DNA from 2 places in the Streptomyces sp. NPDC033216 genome. Region 2 is predicted to be linked to the other one. Evidence: riboswitches for the same ligand, from Rfam matches in the RefSeq annotation. Region 2 holds a riboswitch; the other holds the start of a gene.
The links. Region 2 has a riboswitch for S-adenosylmethionine ahead of thrC (threonine synthase). Riboswitches for the same ligand answer to the same signal wherever they lie in the genome.
Positions count from the first base shown of each region.

Region 1: it holds a riboswitch for S-adenosylmethionine, as region 2 does, so the genes downstream of both, ACZ5Y0_RS25590 (aminotransferase class V-fold PLP-dependent enzyme) here and thrC (threonine synthase) in region 2, are expected to answer to the same signal.

Region 1 covers NZ_JBVIQK010000016.1:3,839-13,412, reverse strand. Annotated here, with positions in the region: gene ACZ5Y0_RS25615 (C40 family peptidase) at 1-342, opposite strand, end outside; gene ACZ5Y0_RS25610 (NYN domain-containing protein) at 554-1,897, opposite strand; gene ACZ5Y0_RS25605 (hypothetical protein) at 1,934-2,173, opposite strand; gene ACZ5Y0_RS25600 (rhomboid family intramembrane serine protease) at 2,345-3,079, shown strand; gene ACZ5Y0_RS25595 (Lrp/AsnC family transcriptional regulator) at 3,076-3,357, shown strand; gene ACZ5Y0_RS25590 (aminotransferase class V-fold PLP-dependent enzyme) at 3,391-4,752, opposite strand; SAM riboswitch class IV at 4,916-5,032, opposite strand; gene trpD (anthranilate phosphoribosyltransferase) at 5,119-6,183, opposite strand; gene qcrB (cytochrome bc1 complex cytochrome b subunit) at 6,322-7,944, opposite strand; gene qcrA (cytochrome bc1 complex Rieske iron-sulfur subunit) at 7,941-8,999, opposite strand; gene qcrC (cytochrome bc1 complex diheme cytochrome c subunit) at 8,996-9,574, opposite strand, start outside.
Region 2 covers NZ_JBVIQK010000005.1:66,001-75,574, forward strand. Annotated here, with positions in the region: gene ACZ5Y0_RS12045 (alpha,alpha-trehalose-phosphate synthase (UDP-forming)) at 1-475, opposite strand, end outside; gene ACZ5Y0_RS12050 (glucosyl-3-phosphoglycerate synthase) at 655-1,599, opposite strand; SAM riboswitch class I at 1,769-1,915, shown strand; gene thrC (threonine synthase) at 1,934-3,217, shown strand; gene ACZ5Y0_RS12060 (MoaD/ThiS family protein) at 3,214-3,489, shown strand; gene ACZ5Y0_RS12065 (cold-shock protein) at 3,942-4,148, shown strand; gene groL (chaperonin GroEL) at 4,527-6,149, shown strand; gene ACZ5Y0_RS12075 (NADH:flavin oxidoreductase) at 6,409-7,566, shown strand; gene ACZ5Y0_RS12080 (carboxylesterase/lipase family protein) at 7,761-9,290, shown strand; gene ACZ5Y0_RS12085 (hypothetical protein) at 9,287-9,574, opposite strand, start outside.

The sequences.
Region 1 (9,574 bases), on a different contig from region 2:
GGAGTCGATGCTGCCGGAGCGGTACTGGGCCGCCGCCGCCAGGCCTATGGACTCACGCAGCTCGTTCAGCTCGTCCTGGCCGCGGGCGACGTTGTCCTGGATCGTGGAGATCTCCTTCTGGAGCTTCTCCTGCTTCTCCTTGGCCCCGTTGTACTTCTCGGTGGCCTGCTCCGCGTCTTCGTAGAGCTTGTCGACCTTGGACTTGACCTCGTCCTTGCTGGGCTTCTCGCTCGGAGCGGCGTTGGCGGCCTGCGAGCTCAGGGCGACAGCGGCGGCGGCCGCGGTGGTCAGCACGGTCACGCGCGTGCGACTCGGCTGCTTGGGTCGACGGTGGGACGCCACGGAGAGCGAGCTCCTTCTTGTGAGTGATCACTCGTGCGGAGGTTCGAAGGCAGACCCTAGTGACCTTCTTGTGATCACTTCAAATCCTGGAGCCGAAAAAGTCGGTGACGCACTGCATTTATTACACACAACCCACATGCAGTGACGCGGGATTGACGCTACGTTGCGTGACGTTTGCGTCAATTCGGGCATTGACCCTTTACGTTGACCTTCAGGCCAGGCGCTTCAGGAGCACCGCAGAAGCGACAGGTCGGGCCCCCGCCCTGGCCACCCCGTCGGCCACCTCACGGTCCGTCGAGGCGACGATGACGGGCCGGCCGGGCGGCTCGGCCCGCACCAGCTGGCGGATCAGCTCGTCGGCGGTGATCCCCGGCTTGGAGAACAGCACCCGCACCCCGCGCGGCGGGGCCAGCAGCACCGGCGCGACCAGCTCGGCTCCGTCGAAGACACAGGTGACCTCGGCGCCGGTCTGCGCGGCGAGGGCCGAGAGCTGCCCGAGCAGCCGCAACCTCTGCTTCTCCAACGGCATCTGCGGATAGCCGGTCTTGGTGACGTTGTAGCCGTCGACGACGAGATGCGCCTGCGGCAACGCGAGCAACTGGTCCAGGATCGCCGGGTCGTTCTCGGACAGGGCTCGGGCGGCGATGTCCTTCGGAGTCATCCGGCCGGGCTCCACCGCGTCCACGGTCTCCGCCGGACGCACCGACACCGGCGGCAACGCCAGTTCCCTGCGCAGCCCTTGGGCCGATTCCAGCAGGGTGTCCAACAGCAGCCGCACCCGCATGTCCTCGACGCTGCGCCCCTCGCGGGCCGCCCGCCGGGTGGCCTCCAGCGCGGCCTCCGCCTCGCCGAGCCGCGCCTTCAACCGCCGTGACTCGCTCTCGGCCGCGGACACCTGCGCCTGCCCCTCGCTCCGTACGGCGTCCATCTCGCCCTGGAGCTTGCGCAGCGCGGCCTCACCGCGCTTGACGTCGTTGAGGGCCGACCGCAGTTTGCGATGCAGCGACTCGCCCTCCCGCCTCGCCGCGTCCAGTTCGCCGCGCAGCCGCTCGGTCTCGGTCCGGGTCAGCTCGCGGGCCTCGGCGAGCTGTTCGCGCAGCCGCTCCAGCTCCGCCCGGCTCTCCTCGCCGGCCCGCTCGGCGTCCGCCCGCTGGGCTTCCTCGCCGGCAGCGGTGACCAGCTTCACCCAGCCGGTGGGGCGCAGTACGTAGGCCGCGGCCGCCACGTCGAGCGGGTCCGCGGCCGGGGGCGGCGAGCCGGAGTCCAGGGCACCGGCCAGTTCCGGCTGGGCCTCTCTGAACTTCTCGGCGATGCGCTGCCGGAACAGCGGATCGGTCTCCAGGGCGGCCGCCATCGCGTTGCCCGCGAACTTGGCTCGCCGGTTCGGGGCGAACCGGGCGTACTGCCGCAACTGGCCGGGCAGTTCGGCGACGGTCAGGCCGCCGAAACCGTCCGAGACGATCTGCACGACCCGGCGTCGTACGCCGTCGGGCAGCGGACGGTCGAGCACCTCGGCGGCGCCGTCGCCCGGCCCCCCGCCCGTGGTCTCCACCATCCGTCACACCCCACTACCTGTGCGGGGCCAGCTCCCTCAGGAGCCGGCACCCGGCCTGTCCACCAGTTCCACCTGATCCACGGCGTTGCACCAACGGCACCTCACCGACTCGATGGTCTCACTGACCACCTCGCGCTCCTCCACCTTCGCCTCACCGGCGAGATCGAGGTGGACGTACTCGACGACCTTCGACGAGCGCGTCACGTCGAACCGCGTGAGGTTGCCGCAGAGAGTGCAGCGCCACCGCGTCGTGGCGGTCGGCAGGGGAACCGTCATCGTGACCGTCCGCTTCCTTCTAGTGTCCGTCTTCCGGGACCGGGGCGCGCTCGACGCTCCCCGGAGCATGTGGCTCGCAACCCTACGGCCTGGCGGGTACTCGCCGCCCGTCCGTCCACGGCGGCGAGGCGGTCCGGCATGGTACGTCCCGTTACGTCATGCTCTGTAGCCATGATCAGCCACTGGAGCAGGCCTCTCGGCCGAGCCGTCCGACACCCCGCGGCGCCGGTGACGTACGCACTGATGGCCGTGTGCTGCCTGGTCTTCGTGATCGGTCCGGCCTCGGGCCTCGACCCGGTGTACGGCACCGGCGAGGAGGCGGCACTGGCGCAGCGCGCCTATTTCCGCCGGTGGGGCGTGATCCCCGCAGACCTGTTCGAGGGTACGACCGGCGCCGCCCTCACACCCCTCACCGCCCTGTTCGTCCACGGCAGCTGGGTGCACCTGTTGGGCAACATGCTCTTCCTCCACGTCTTCGGGGCGATGACCGAGCGCCGCATGGGCCGCGTCGAGTTCACGCTCTTCTACCTCGGCTGCGGCGCGCTGGCACTGCTCGGTTACGCCGCCGTCAACGCCGACTCCGAGCAGTCCCTGGTCGGCGCCTCCGGGGCGATCTCGGCGGTCCTCGGCGCGTTCCTGTACCTGTTCCCCCGGGCCCGCGTCACCAGTCTCCTGCCGTTCCTCTTCTTCCTGCCGCTGCGCTTCCCGGCCTGGGTCGTGCTGCCCTTCTGGGCGGCGCTGCAATGGGTGGCGGCGGGGCGGGCGGGGCCGGGGCCGGGTGTGGCGTACCTGGCACACCTGCTGGGCTTCGGACTGGGCTTCGTCTACGCGTGGGCCCGGTTCACCCGGCCCACTAGAGTGAACAGCAGCCCAGCTCCGGCCCCCGAGGGAGAGAACCAGCCGTGATCACCGCGATCGTCCTCATCAAGACCAGCGTGGACCGGATCCCCGAGATCGCGGAGTCGATCGCTTCGCTGGAATCCGTGAGCGAGGTGTTCTCCGTGACCGGGACCTACGACCTGATCGCCATGGTGCGGGTGCGCCAGCACGAGGATCTCGCCGAGGTCATCCCGGGGCGGATCAGCAAGATCCCGGGCGTGGAGGTGACGGACACGCACGTCGCTTTCCGCACGTACTCGCAGCACGACCTGGAGGCGGCGTTCGCGATCGGTCTGGACTCCTGACCGTCCGAACCCGCCTCCGGCGCGAACGGCCGCCTACACCACCGGGACGCAGCGGCCGTCCTCCGTGCGGTAGCGCCACTTCGCGCCCTCGGCCACCAGCTCCCCCACCGCCGTCACGAAGCGGTCGACGTGCTCGTCGGGAGTGCCCGCGCCGAAGCTCACGCGGATCGCGTTGAGGGACTTCTCGCCGGGGGCCGCCTCCGGAGCTCCGCACTCGCCCTGGGCCTGTGGGTCGCCGCCCAGGAGGGTGCGGACCAGGGGGTGGGCGCAGAAGAGGCCGTCGCGGACGCCGATGCCGTACTCGGCGGAGAGCGCGGCGGCGAAGTGGGAGCTGTTCCAGCCGTCCACGACGAACGAGATCACGCCGACCCGGGGCGCGTCGTCGCCGAAGAGGGACAGGATCCGCACCTCGCGGACCTCTGCGAGGCCCGCGCGGACCTTCTCGACGAGGTACTGCTCGCGGGCCACCAGCGTGTCGAAGCCCGCCTCGGTGAGCGCCTTGCAGGCGGAGGCGATGGAGTAGGCGCCGATGACGTTCGGGGAACCCGCCTCGTGCCGGGCGGCGCTCTCGTGCCACTCCACGTCCACTCCCCCGTCCTGGCGCCGGGCGACCTTGCGGCTGGCGCCGCCGCCGGCGAGGTACGGCTCGGCCGCCCGCAGCCAGTCCGCGCGGCCGGCCAGGACGCCGGACCCGAAGGGGGCGTACAGCTTGTGGCCGGAGAAGGCGACCCAGTCGACGTCGAGGTCACGGACGGACACCGGGTGGTGCGGGGCGAGCTGGGCGGCGTCCAGGACGATCCGGGCGCCGTGCGCGTGGGCCGCGGCGGCCAGTTCGCGTACCGGCCACAGCTCGCCGGTGACGTTGGAGGCGCCGGTGACGCAGACCAGCGCCGGGCCCCGCGGGTCGCGGGCGGCGAGGGCCCGCTCCAGGGTGGCGACGGCCTGGCGCGGGGTGCGCGGGGCGTCGAGGTAGGTGACCCGCGCGTCCTTCCAGGGCAACAGCGAGGCGTGGTGCTCCGTCTCGAAGACGAAGACCTGGCAGCCGGAGGGGAGGGCGGCGGCGAGGAGGTTCAGGGAGTCGGTGGTGGAGCGGGTGAACACCAGCTGGTCGTCGGGACGGCAGTCGAGGAAGTCGGCGACCGTCCGGCGGGCGTTCTCGAAGAGGTCGGTGGAGAGCTGGGAGAGGTATCCGGCGCCGCGGTGGACGCTGCCGTAGTAGGGGGCGTAGGCGGCCACGTCGTCCCAGACCCGCTGGAGGGCGGGGGCGCTGGCGGCGTAGTCGAGGGCCGCGTAGCTGACTTCGCCGCCGGTGACGAGCGGGACGGTCACATCCCGCCCGAGAACGGGCAGCGGGGCACAAATGGCGTGGACGGCGGCAGCGGTGGAGACGGACATGGCTGAACTCCCGTGGAGGCAGGCGGACTCGCCGCGCGAGCGGCCGTGGCTCGAGCGCGGGAATGGCTGAACAGGGATGTGCGGAGGCGGGGCTCTGCGGCCCTATCGCATTCGCTTGCTCACGGAAGACTCCTCGACGACCAGGACCCCTGGTGTGGCGAGGGGTCCGCGCTTGCCGTGGACCTTTCTGTCCACAGCCTGGTCTTCACCCGGGGCACCCCGCCACGGACGGAGGGTTGCCGGACAGTCGGCCGGGGCCTCATGACTGTCGCTCATGACCTGGTAGAGCATTTTGCCATACGATCATCCGCGCGCAAGGCGCAGTCCGGATGATGGACCGCGCCCCGCGTCGCACCGTACGGGCGGTCAGGCGTGGGTGGCGGCCGCCCAACGTTCCAGCGTCCGCTTCGCCGCCCCCGAGTCGAGGGACTCCGCGGCCCTGGCCATGCCCGCCCGGATCTGCTCGGTGAGCGACGCCGCGGTCGGTTCCAGGGCGACCAGGGCGGCCGCCGAGTTCAGCAGGACGGCGTCCCGGACCGGGCCCGTCGCGCCGTCCAGCAGCGCGCGCGCCACCTCCGCGTTGTAGGAGGCGTCGGCACCCCGCAGGGCCTCGACGGGAACGAGGTCGAGGCCGACGTCCCGCGGGTCGAAGGACTCCTCCGTCACCTTGCCGTCGCGGACGACCCAGACGCGGGAGGTGGAGGTGGTCGTCAGCTCGTCGAGGCCGTCGTCACCGCGGAACACCAGCGAGGAGTTGCCGCGCTCGGCGAAGACGCCGGCGACGATCGGCGCCATGCGCGCGTCCGCGACGCCGACCGCCTGGGCCCGGACCTTGGCCGGGTTGGTCAGCGGGCCGAGCAGGTTGAACACCGTGCGGATGCCCAACTGGCCGCGGGCGGCGCCGGCGTGACGCAGCGCCGGATGGAACCTGACCGCGAAGCAGAAGGTGATGCCGGCCTCCTCGGCGACCTCGGCCACCCGTTGCGGGGTCAGGTCGAGGCGGACGCCGAGCTTCTCCAGGACGTCCGAGGCGCCGGACGCGGAGGACGCGGCCCGGTTTCCGTGCTTGACGACCTTCACGCCCGTGCCGGCCACGACGATCGAGGACATCGTCGAGATGTTGACCGTCTTCGCGCCGTCGCCGCCCGTGCCGACGATGTCGACGGCCGGACCGGGCACCTCGATCACGTTCGCGTGCTCGTACATCGCGCGGACGAGCCCGTTGATCTCCTCGACGGTCTCGCCCTTGGCGCGCAGCGCCACCACGAACCCGGCGATCTGGGCGTCGGTGGCCTCGCCGCGCATGATCCGGTCCATCGCCCACGCCGTGGCGTCGGCGCTCTGGTCACGGCCGTACAGCAGGGCGTTCAGCACGTCGGGCCAGGAACGGTCCGCCGCGGTGTCGCCTCCGGCGGGGGTCACAGCGCTCATAAGCCGCTCCTGGGTCAGTGTGGTCCCGCTCCACGGGACGCGCGTCTCGACAGGACCACCCTATCCAGCCCCGGACAGGGCGAAGGGCCCCGTCCGTGCACCGGACGGGGCCCTTCGCGTTGCGTGGCGACGCAGTGATCAGTGGTGGCCGTGGCCGCTCGTGATCTCCTTGTACTCCTCGACGGTCGGCTTGGGGATCTGGCTCTCCTCGCCGTAGTACGCCTTGCTCAGCTTGGCGCGGACCTTCTCGGTGCGCTTCACCTTGCGCTCGACGCCGTTCTCGTCGACCGTAGGGCCGATCTCGGCGGGCTTGTACTGCTCGTGCGAGGTGAGCGTGTAGAGCGCCTCCTGGCTGAGCGGCTCGTGCACCTCGATGAACTCACCGTGCGGCAGACGCTTGATGGTGCCGGTCTCACGACCGTGCAGCACCTTGTCCTTGTCGCGGCGCTGGAGGCCGAGGCAGATCCGCTTGGTGATCACGAAGGCGATGACCGGTCCGGCGAAGAAGCCGATCCGGACGAACCAGGTGACCGCGTTGATCGACAGGTGGAAGTGGGTGGCGAAGATGTCGTTGCCACCACCGATCAGCATGATCAGGTAGCCGGTGACCCAGGCGACACCGAAGGCCGTACGGGTCGGGGCGTTGCGCGGGCGGTCCAGGATGTGGTGCTCGCGCTTGTCGCCGGTGACCCACGACTCGATGAACGGGTACATCGCGATCACACCGAGGAACAGACCGAACAGCACCAGCGGGACGAACACGCCCAGGACCAGCGTGTGGCCCCAGAAGTTGATCTCCCAGCCCGGCATGGCGCGGATCAGGCCCTCGGCGAAGCCCATGTACCAGTCGGGCTGGGCACCCGTCGACACCTGGTCCGGCCGGTAGGGACCGATGGCCCAGATCGGGTTGATGGAGGCGATGCCGGCGAGGAGCGCGATGAACCCGAAGACCAGGAAGAAGAAGCCTCCGGCCTTCGCCATGTAGACCGGCAGCAGCGGCATGCCGACGACGTTCTTGTTGGTGCGTCCGGGACCCGCGAACTGGGTGTGCTTGTGGTAGAAGACCAGGATCAGGTGGCCGACCACGAGCCCGAGCATGATGCCCGGCAGCAGCAGGATGTGGATCGAGTAGAACCGCGCGACGAAGTCGCCGCCCGGGAACTCCCCGCCGAACAGGAACATCGAGATGTACGTGCCGACGATCGGCACGGACAGGATCGCGCCCTGGGTGAAGCGGACACCGGTGCCGGAGAGCAGGTCGTCCGGGAGCGAGTAGCCGGTGAAACCGGTGAACATGCCCAGGACGAACAGCAGGAAGCCGAACAGCCAGTTGATCTCGCGCGGCTTGCGGAAGGCGCCCGTGAAGAAGACGCGCATCATGTGCACGAACATGCCGGCGAGGAAGATGACCGCGGCCCAGTGGTGGATCTGACGGATGAGCAGACCACCGCGCACATCGAAGGAGATGTGCATGGTCGAGTTGAAGGCCTCGGACATCAGCTGACCCTGGAGCGGGACGTAGCTGCCGTGGTACTCCACCTCGTTCATCGACGGGTGGAAGAACAGCGTCAGGTACACACCCGTCAGGATGATGATGATGAAGCTGTAGAGGCAGATCTCACCGAGCATGAAGGACCAGTGGTCCGGGAAGATCTTGCGCATGTTGGCCTTGGCCAGGGAGTAGATCCCCAGGCGGCCGTCGGCCCAGTCGGCGACCCGCTCGCCCGCGGGCGCCTTGCGGCGGTCGTCCTTGTTACTCATCCGCGCTCCCAGAAGGCAGGACCGACGGGCTCTTCGAAGTCGCCGAGCGCCTCGAGGTAGCCCTCGTCGTTCACGCCGATGCGCAGCTGCGGCAGGGCGTGGCCGGCGGGACCGAAGATCACTCGGGCGCCGTCGGACAGGTCGAAGGTGGACTGGTGGCAGGGGCACAGCACGTGGTGCGTCTGCTGCTCGTACAGGGAGATCGGGCAGCCCACGTGGGTGCAGATCTTCGAGTACGCCACGATGCCCTCGTGCGACCACTCGAGCTCGCGCTTGTCCTTGATGTCGTCCGGCTGGATGCGGACGATCATCAGGGCGGCCTTGGCGATCTCGGTCTGGAAGTCGTGGTCCTCCTCCTCCAGGCCTTCCGGCTTGGCGAAGGTGAGGGAGCCGACGGCGACGTCGGAGGCACGCAGCGGCTCGTTGGTGTTCATGTTGACGAGCAGCTTGCCCTTGGCCCACAGCGTGTGCCGCAGCTTGTTCTCGGGCAGCGGACCGAGGTCGCGCAGCAGGACGACGCCGGAGAGCGGGAACAGGGCCAGCGCGCCGAACATCGTGTTGCGGATCAGCTTGCGGCGGCCCAGCGCGGACTCCCTGGCGCCGTCCCGGAAGTCGGCCATGACCTTGGCCTTGACCTCCGGCGCCGCCTCGATCGGGTGACGCTCGTCGGCGACCTCCACGTCGGACATCAGGGTGCGGGCCCAGTGGACCGCGCCGGCGCCGATGCAGAACAGGGCCAGCCCCAGCGTCACGCCGAGCGCGAAGTTCAGCGCGCTGACGTGCCCGAGCGGGAAGAGGAAGACCGTGGTGTCGGGCGAGATCGTCACGTAGGCGGCGATGAAGGCGACGGTGGCCAGCATCGACAGCGTGAACAGGAGGGCGACCGCACGTTCGGACCGCTTGGCGGCCCGCTCGTCGACGTCCTGGATCCGGTGCTCGTGGGGCGGCAGGCCGGGGTCGGCGAACGGGTGCTTCTCGTCCGCCACGTCCACCGCACCGTGCGCGTGGTCCTGCTCAGCGGGCAGGTTCTCTTCTGGAATGTCTTGGCTACTCATGACTTCTTGGCCTTTGCGGTCCGAGCGGCAACCCATACGGCGACGGCGATCAGCCCGCCCAGACCGAAGATCCAGCCGAACAGTCCCTCGGCGACCGGGCCGATGCCGCCCAGCTCGAGACCGCCGTAGCTGGCCGTCTCCTCACCGTTGACCGCCTTCAGGTAGGCGATGACGTCCTTCTTGTTCTGCTCCGTCAGCGTGCTGTCGGGGAAGGAGGGCATGTTCTGCGGGCCGGTCTGCATGGCCTCGTAGATGTGCTTCGGGCTGACGCCGTCGAGGGGCGGTGCGTACTTGCCCCGGGTCAGGGCGCCGCCCTTGCCGGTGAAGTTGTGGCACTGAGCGCAGTTGGTGCGGAACAGCTCACCGCCCTTGGCGATGTCCGCTCCCTCGGGACCGTACTGGGCCTCGGTGGGGACGGACGGGCCGGCGCCGAGGGAGGCGATGTACGCGGCGAGCTGGTCGATCTCGGCCTGCGTGTAGATGTTCCGCTTCTGCGGCACCTGGGCGCTCTGGGAGGTCGCGGCCGGCATCCGGCCGGTGGCGACCTGGAAGTCGACGGCCGCGGCGCCCACGCC
Region 2 (9,574 bases):
CCAGGCAGAGGTGGTAGTCCTGCACCAGGACCGCCGCGCCCTCCCCGGCCTCCTCGGCCAGCGCCTCCGCGAACGCGCGGTTGTACGACTCGTACGACGCCCACTGGCGCCGGAACTCCGCGTCGAACACCGGCTCCAGCGGGGTCTGGTACAGCAGGTGGTGGATGAACCAGAGCACGGAGTTGGCGATGCCGTTGTACGCGTCGGCGTGCACGTCGGCCGGGATGTCGAGCATCCGCACGCCGTCCTCGCCGACTCCGCGCCGTACCGCCTCGCGGTCGTCGTCGGAGAGCGCCGAGCACACCCACAGGGCGCCCGCGTCCGGACCGATCGCCGACAGACCCGAGACCAGTCCGCCGCCACCCCGCTTGGCGTGCAGCGAACCGTCCTCGCGCACCTGGTAGGAGACCGGGCCGCGGTTGGAAGCGACCAGCACCTGAGCACCCTCAGCAACAGCACCACGCGTAAAAGCCATACGCCACAACCTAGCCCGGTCCGGAAACGCTCAAACGTACGGATGCGTTCCGTGGGCGGCGCGTGTCCCGCCGTGTCCGCCGGCCGGAAGTGCGCAGACGGCGGACGGACCGGCCCACGATCGGCGTCCTGTGCCCCGCCGGGCCCGCCCCGCGGGCGGAGGACGCCGCTTCGGCCGCCCTAGGCGACCTTGTGTTCCGCGTACTCCGCGATCTCCGCCATCGGCGGGCGCTCCTCGGTGTCCACGGAGTAGGTGCGCGGCTCGAAGCCGTCCGCACCCCGCTCGAACTGGGTGAGGGACGGGCGGATCATGTGCCCTCGGGCCAGTCGGAGCTGGGCGGTGCGGTAGATCGCCGCCGCCATCCGGCCGAGCGCCTGCCCGTCCTGGTGGCGGTGCTTGCGCACGCCGACGTCGACCTGGGCGAGGGCGTCCAGGCCCACCAGGTGCAGGGCGTCCACGAGCATGCCCAGCTCCACGCCGTAGCCGACCGGGAACGGGAGCTGTTCCAGCAGGCTGCGGCGGGCCGCGTACTCGCCGCCGAGCGGCTGCACGAATCCGGCCAGCTGCGGCCAGTGCATGTTGAGCAGGGGGCGGGCCATGAGTTCCGTGACCCGGCCGCCCTGGCCCGCCGCGCCGCCGAGCGGACGGTCGTACATGGCCTTGACCAGATGCACGCCGGGGTCGGTGAGCAGCGGGCCCACGATCCCCGAGACGAAGTCGGAGGAGAACTCCCTCAGGTCCGCGTCGACGAAACAGACGATGTCCCCGGTCGTGACGAGCAACGATCGCCACAGCACCTCGCCCTTGCCGGGGACGGCGGGTATCCGGGGCAGGATCTCGTCCCGGTGGACGACGCGCGCCCCGGCCGCCGCGGCGACCTCGTGGGTACGGTCGGTGGAGCCCGAGTCGACGACGACGATCTCGTCGACCAGCGGGACCTGCTGCATCAGGTCGTGGCGGACGATCGCGACGATGTCACCGACCGTCTCCTCCTCGTTGAGGGCGGGCAGCACCACGGAGACCGTCTGACCCGAGGCGCGTTTCGCGGCCAGGACGCGGTGCAGCGGGCGGTCGGTCACGGACCAGGAGCGGGTGGCCAGCCAGGCTTCGGCTTCTTTCAGCACGGTCTGCGGCTCCTCACTGTCGTGATCACACCCGGTGCGCAGGGGGTGACGGTGTGATCCATCTCGCGGTTCGGACGTCTATCTCAACTGTCCTGGCCTTCGGTTACAGTCTTGAACAACGCGGATGACCATCGCATGTCCGAGGTCGCCGCCGTTCACAACTTCATACCGCTCATCCAGAGGGGCAGAGGGATACGGCCCGATGAAGCCCCGGCAACCCTCCAGCTGGTCCTGTCACGTCGACGTGGCGAGGCTCCCGGCTAGGGAAGGTGCCAAATCCGTCTCACGGCGAGATGCGTCGTGAGGAAGATGAGGAGAAAGGGCCTCGCCTCACATGGCTGCGCAGACAGTTGCAAGCACCACGAACTCCGTCGATCTCGGACCCGCCGCGGCGCTCTCCTGCCGCGAGTGCGGACACCGCGTGCCCCTCGGTCCGGTCTTCGCCTGCGAGGAGTGTTTCGGCCCGCTCGAGATCGCGTACGACTTCTCGTCCTATGAGACCGAGGAGCTCCGCAAGCGCATCGAGGCGGGCCCCGCGAACATCTGGCGCTACGCGCCGCTGCTGCCCGTCCCGGCCGACGTGGCGGACAAGCCGAACATCAACCCCGGCTGGACCAAGCTCGTGCAGGCCGACAACCTCGCCCGCGAGCTGGGTGTCGACGCCGGCAAGCTGTTCGTCAAGGACGACTCGGGCAACCCGACGCACTCCTTCAAGGACCGCGTCGTCGCCCAGGCCATCGAGGCCGCCCGCGCCTTCGGCTTCACGACCCTCTCCTGCTCCTCCACGGGCAACCTGGCCGGTGCCGTCGGTGCCGCCGCCGCTCGCGCCGGCTTCCGCTCCTGCGTGTTCATCCCGCACGACCTGGAGCAGGGCAAGGTCGTCATGGCCGCGATCTACGGCGGCGAACTCGTCGGCATCGAGGGCAACTACGACGACGTGAACCGCTTCTGCTCCGAGCTGATCGGCGACCCGGCCGGTGAAGGCTGGGGCTTCGTCAACGTCAACCTGCGGCCCTACTACGCCGAGGGCTCCAAGACGCTGGCGTACGAGATCTGCGAGCAGCTCGGCTGGCGGCTGCCCGAGCAACTCGTCGTGCCGATCGCCTCCGGCTCGCAGCTCACGAAGATCGACAAGGGGCTCCAGGAGCTGATCAAGCTCGGTCTCGTCGAGGACAGGCCGTACAAGATCTTCGGCGCCCAGGCCGAGGGCTGCTCGCCGGTGTCCGTCGCCTACAAGGCCGGCCACGACGTCGTCCGGCCCCAGAAGCCGAACACCATCGCCAAGTCCCTCGCCATCGGCAACCCGGCGGACGGGCCGTACGTCCTGGACATCGCGCGCCGCACCGGTGGCGCGGTGGAGGACGTGACCGACGAACAGGTGGTCGACGCGATCAAGCTGCTGGCGCGGACCGAGGGCATCTTCGCCGAGACGGCGGGTGGCGTGACCGTGGGTGTGACGAGGAAGCTGATCGAGAACGGTCTCCTCGACCCGACGAAGACCACCGTCGTCCTCAACACGGGGGACGGCCTCAAGACCCTCGACGCGGTGGCCGGCACCGGCCTGACCGCCACCATCCGCCCGAACCTGGACTCCTTCCGAGAGGCTGGCCTCGCATGAGCGTGACCGTCCGCATCCCCACCATCCTGCGCACCTACACCGGTGGCAGGGCCGAGGTCCCGGCCGAGGGCGTCACCCTCGGCGAGGTCATCTCCGACCTGGAGAAGAACCACACCGGCATCGCCGCCCGCGTCCTCGACGACCAGGGCAAGCTGCGCCGGTTCGTCAACGTGTACGTCAACGACGACGACGTCCGTTTCGAGCAGGGGCTGGACACCGCGACACCGGACGGCGCCGGTGTCTCCATCATCCCGGCCGTGGCCGGCGGCTGACCGGTGTTCCGTACCCGCCGGTAGTAACCGTCGGTAAGGGTAATTACCGAGAGTTCATCCAATTGCCTCCTCCGCGAGAGAAGCGGAGGGGGCAATTCAGTGTGGTTGAGCGCGGTACAGTTGGGGAACGCGCCGCCCATTGCATGCCGGTCGCATATGAGGCCCGTCGGCGCGGACGATGAGAAGTAGCCAAAGTGTGCATGCCTTTTGCGCCTTTCATTACCTTTGCGGGGCCCGACTTGCCCTGAATTCGGACGAATGCTCACTCTTCCCCGGAGCCTTCGCGTCCAGATTTCTCGTCCGATTGACCTGTTGCAGAGGGCAGTTGGACAGATACATTCGGCCGCGGTCGACGCGTTCCGGCGCACGCCCCCAACCAACTGGGGGGTGAGGTCTGACCCGGATCCGCGAAGTGCGGGTCTGTGCAAGGGCCAGTAATAGGGGAGTTAGGCATGGCTCAGGGCACCGTCAAGTGGTTCAACGCGGAGAAGGGGTACGGCTTCATCGCGGTCGACGGTGGTGCGGATGTTTTCGTCCACTACAGCGCGATCCAGATGGACGGATACCGCACCCTGGAAGAGGGCCAGCGGGTCGATTTCGAGATCTCGCAGGGTCAGAAGGGGCCGCAGGCGGACATGGTCCGGCTCGCGACCGGCTGAAGCACGCGCCGACTTGCAGCGACGTTCTTCTGTTCCATCGCGAAGGGCTCGCACCTCCCGGGGTGCGGGCCCTTCAGCATGTCCGGGGCTGCTCCCGCCCGTCCGGCCGGCACCCTTCGACGATCCCGCCGCAGGGGTTCCGGTCGTCCGAGTGCCGCCCCCTCGACGAGGCCGCCGCGCGGGCGCACCTTGCACTCGGACGTGTCGAGTGCTAATCATTGGCGTTAGCACTCTGAAGGTGAGAGTGACAACGAAGGACCGGGTCGGTGAGGCCCGCAGGCCAGGTGGGGCAAGGAACCACGGGGCAGGCGAGCCGTCCGTCGCGGGCGCGGGCGCGGTCCGAAGGAATCACCCCCAGTCCTGGAGGGACCACTTCACATGGCCAAGATCATCGCGTTCGACGAGGAGGCGCGGCGCGGCCTCGAGCGCGGCATGAACCAGCTCGCGGACGCCGTGAAGGTGACGCTCGGCCCCAAGGGCCGCAACGTCGTCCTCGAGAAGAAGTGGGGCGCCCCCACGATCACCAACGATGGTGTCTCCATCGCCAAGGAGATCGAACTCGAGGACCCGTACGAGAAGATCGGCGCCGAGCTGGTCAAGGAAGTCGCCAAGAAGACGGACGACGTCGCCGGTGACGGTACGACCACGGCCACCGTGCTGGCCCAGGCGCTGGTCCGCGAGGGCCTGCGCAACGTGGCCGCCGGCGCCAACCCGATGGCCCTCAAGCGCGGTATCGAGAAGGCCGTCGAGGCCGTCTCCGGTGCCCTGCTCGAGCAGGCGAAGGATGTCGAGACCAAGGAGCAGATCGCTTCGACGGCCTCCATCTCCGCCGCCGACACCCAGATCGGCGAGCTGATCGCCGAGGCCATGGACAAGGTCGGCAAGGAAGGCGTCATCACCGTCGAGGAGTCGCAGACCTTCGGGCTCGAGCTGGAGCTCACCGAGGGCATGCGCTTCGACAAGGGCTACATCTCGGCGTACTTCGCGACCGACATGGAGCGTATGGAGGCCGTCCTCGACGACCCGTACATCCTGATCGCGAACTCCAAGATCGCCAACGTCAAGGACCTGCTCCCGCTCCTGGAGAAGGTCATGCAGTCGGGCAAGCCGCTGCTGATCATCGCCGAGGACGTCGAGGGCGAGGCCCTGTCGACCCTGGTCGTCAACAAGATCCGCGGCACGTTCAAGTCCGTCGCGGTCAAGGCCCCGGGCTTCGGCGACCGCCGCAAGGCGATGCTGAACGACATCGCCATCCTCACCGGTGGCGAGGTCATCTCCGAGGAGGTCGGTCTCAAGCTCGAGAACACCTCCCTGGACCTCCTGGGCAAGGCCCGCAAGGTCGTCATCACCAAGGACGAGACCACCATCGTCGACGGGTCCGGCTCCTCGGAGCAGGTCGCGGGCCGGGTCAACCAGATCCGCGCCGAGATCGAGAACAGCGACTCGGACTACGACCGCGAGAAGCTCCAGGAGCGTCTGGCGAAGCTGGCCGGCGGCGTGGCCGTCATCAAGGCCGGCGCCGCCACCGAGGTGGAGCTGAAGGAGCGCAAGCACCGCATCGAGGACGCCGTCCGCAACGCGAAGGCGGCCGTCGAGGAGGGCATCGTCGCCGGTGGTGGCGTGGCCCTGCTCCAGGCCACCTCGGTCTTCGAGAAGCTCGACCTCGAGGGTGACGAGGCGACCGGCGCCAACGCCGTGAAGCTCGCCCTGGAGGCCCCGCTCAAGCAGATCGCCGTCAACGGTGGTCTCGAGGGTGGCGTCATCGTCGAGAAGGTGCGCAACCTGCCCGTCGGCCACGGCCTGAACGCCGCGACCGGTGAGTACGTCGACATGATCGCCGAGGGCATCATCGACCCGGCGAAGGTGACGCGCTCCGCGCTCCAGAACGCCGCGTCGATCGCCGCGCTGTTCCTCACCACCGAGGCCGTCATCGCCGACAAGCCGGAGAAGTCCGCGGCTCCGGCCGGCGGCGGCATGCCGGGCGGTGACATGGACTTCTGAGCCTGATCGCTGATCAAGCTCGGTTCTCCAGCCGAGGGCGGCACTCCCTGCTGACGCGGGGGGTGCCGCCCTCGGGCGTTTCACGTCCCGCTCCCGTGGTGTTCGGGGGGGGGGGGCTCCTCGGTGACGGTCCCGGCCCCGTGGTCCGGATCACAGAAGTCGTGGGGGAGTGGGCGGAATGACGGGGGCGGCGCGGGTTGTTGAGGGGAGAGGGCGGTTCATGCATGTGCACATACCGTCCGGAATGTCCCACCGCTCGATGTCCGCCGTGACCCCCGAGGAGTCCCCTGTCGTGACTGCCACCCCCGCCGCCTCCCGCGCCGCCGAGATCCTCGCACGCCCCGTCTCCCTCAACGGCCTGACCGTCCCGAACCGCATCGTCATGGCGCCCATGACCCGCATGTTCTCGCCCGGCGGCATTCCGGGCGAGGACGTGGTGTCGTACTACGGCCGCCGCGCGGCCGCCGGTGTCGGCCTCATCGTCACCGAGGGCACGTACGTCGGCCACGACTCGGCCGGGCAGAGCGACCGGGTGCCGCGGTTCCACGGCGAGGAGCAGCTGGCCGGGTGGGCGAAGGTCGCCGAGGCGGTGCACGCGGGCGGCGGGACGATCGTGCCGCAGCTGTGGCACATCGGCATGGTGCGCAAGCAGGGTGAGCCGCCCGTCGCGGACGCCCCCGCCGTCGGCCCCTCCGGCCTGCGTCCGGACGGCACCGGGGGCACCGGCAAGGTGATGACCCAGCGCGACCTGGACGACGTCATCGGCGCGTTCGCCGAGGCCGCCGCGGCCGCGGAGCGTGTCGGCTTCGACGGCGTGGAGATCCACGGCGCCCACGGCTACCTCGTCGACCAGTTCCTGTGGGCGGGCACCAACCGTCGCACGGACGCCTACGGCGGCGACCCGGTCGCCCGCACCAGGTTCGCGGCGGAGATCGTCGCAGCGGTACGCCAGACCGTGTCGGCGGACTTCCCCGTCATCTTCCGCTACTCGCAGTGGAAGCAGGATGCCTACGACGCGCGCCTCGCCGAGACCCCGGAGGAGTTGGAGGCCATTCTCGCCCCGCTCGCCGCGGCCGGTGTCGACGCCTTCCACGCCTCCACGCGCCGCTACTGGGTCCCGGAGTTCGACGGCTCCGACCTGAACCTCGCGGGCTGGACGAAGAAGCTGACCGGCCGGCCCACCATCACCGTCGGCTCGGTCGGGCTCGACGGCGAATTCCTCAGGTCCTTCCAGGGCGAGGGCTCCAAGGTCAGGAACTTCGACGACCTCCTCGACCGGCTCGAGCGTGACGAGTTCGACCTGGTGGCCGTCGGCCGCGCACTGCTCCAGGACCCGGAGTGGGCGGCCAAGGTCCTGTCCGGCCGCCTCGACGAGCTGAAGCCGTACGACGCGGCGGCGCTGAAGACGCTGAGCTGAGACCGGTCGGACCTGGGCGCGGGACGGCCGTCCGGCGGCGACCTCGGAGGGAGCGCGGGAGGCCCACGTCGGCCAGGCGTCACCAACTGCCCTGCCGCCGGCGGCCGTCACCCACACGAGGGGTGGCGGCCGCTTCCGGCACTTCGCCCGAGCACCGTCCGTTCCACGAACAGCCGCCCACCGAGGAGTGATCGATGACTACCGCCGCCGCCGAGCCCGTGGTCCGCACCGCCGCGGGAGCCGTTCGCGGACGCCGGGAGGACGGGCTGGCCGTCTTCCGCGGCATCCCCTTCGCCGCACCCCCGGTCGGGCGGGCCCGCTTCCAGGCCCCGCACCCGCCCCGGCCGTGGGACGGCGTCCTGGACGCGCACGCCTTCGGCCCCCCGCCCCCGCAGGAGGCCGGCATCCAGGGGCGTACGGCCGTGGCCGTGCCCACCGGCGACGACTGGCTGACGGCGAACGTATGGACACCGGATCCAACGCCCGCCGCCGCCCGCCCCGTCATGGTGTGGATCTACGGCGGCGCCTACAAGCTCGGCCACGCGGGCAGCCCCGGCTACGACGCGCAGCACCTCGCCCGCGCCGGCGACCTGGTCGTCGTCACCTTCAACTACCGTGTCGGCATCGAGGGGTTCGCCCGGTTGGAGGGCGCCCCCGCCAACCGGGGGCTGCTCGACCAGGTCGCCGCCCTGGAGTGGGTGCGGGACAACATCGCGGAGTTCGGCGGGGACCCCGGCCGGGTGACCGTCTTCGGGGAGTCGGCGGGCGCCGGGTCGGTGGCGGCGCTGCTGGCCATGCCGGCCGCGCGGGGGCTGTTCGGGCGGGCGATAGCGCAGAGCGTGCCCGGCACGTACTTCTCCGACGAGCTGGCCCGGGACCTCGCCGCCGCCATCGCCGCCGAGGCGGGACTGCGGCCCACGACCGCCGATCTGGCCGCCGTCGACCCGCGGGAGCTGACCGAGGCGGGAGCGGCGCTCGCCGCGAAGATGGGCGAGCGGGTGGACCGATGGGGGCAGGTCGCACCCACGGTCACACCGTTCTCTCCCGTGGTCGACGGTGAGGTACTGCCGGTCACCCCCTGGCAGGCGTTGGCCTCGGGCGCCGGCCGCCACGTGGAACTGATCGTCGGGCACAACGCGCAGGAGTACCGCCTGTTCGTGGCCCTGGCGGGCCTGCTCGGCAAGGTGACGCGGGAACAGGCGACGGGCGTGCTGCGGCTGTTCGGGCCGGGCGGCGGCGAGGCCGGCGAGCTGGCCTACCGAGCGGCCTATCCGCAGGCGGGGCCGGGGGAGCTGTTCGAGCGGGTGCAGTCCGACTGGCTGTTCCACATGCCGTCCCTGCGTCTGGCCGAGGCGCAGGTCGCGGGCGGCGGCCGGGCCCACGTCTACGAGCTGACCTGGCCCGCCCCCGGCATGGGCGGCTCCCTGGGCGCCTGCCACGGCCTGGACGTACCCCTGCTGTTCGGCACCTTCGACGCCGACCTGGGCAACCTGCTGTTCGCCGGCGCCGAGGTCACCGAGGAGGCGCGCGCTCTGTCCGCCCGCCTGCGCGCGTCCTGGACGGCGTTCGCCCGCACCGGCGACCCGGGCTGGCCGCCGTACGACACGGGGGAGCGGCTGGTGCAGGTCCTGGACGCGGAGCCAGAGGTCCGCCCGTACCCGGAGGAGACGGCACGCCGACTGTGGGAGGGGCACGACTTCCCGCCGTTGCCCTTGCTCGGCTAGATGTTGCCCATGGGCTCGATGTCGACCTTCACCGGGGTGCCCCACACACGCAGCACCTCGTAGTCGGTGAACTCGTGCACCAGGCGGTAGGCCATGGCGGGGCGGGAGCCTCGGCGCAGGGCGGCCAGGTACAGCTCGGCCTCGTGGCGGTCGCGCCTCGGGGTGCCGCACAGCTGCCACTCCTGGCCGTTCCACAGCTCCGGCAGCCAGCGCTGCTGGGGCTGGGGGCGGTCGCCGCGGGTGCCGTAGCGGGACGGGGCGGTGGCGTGCGGGGTCCGCGGGGC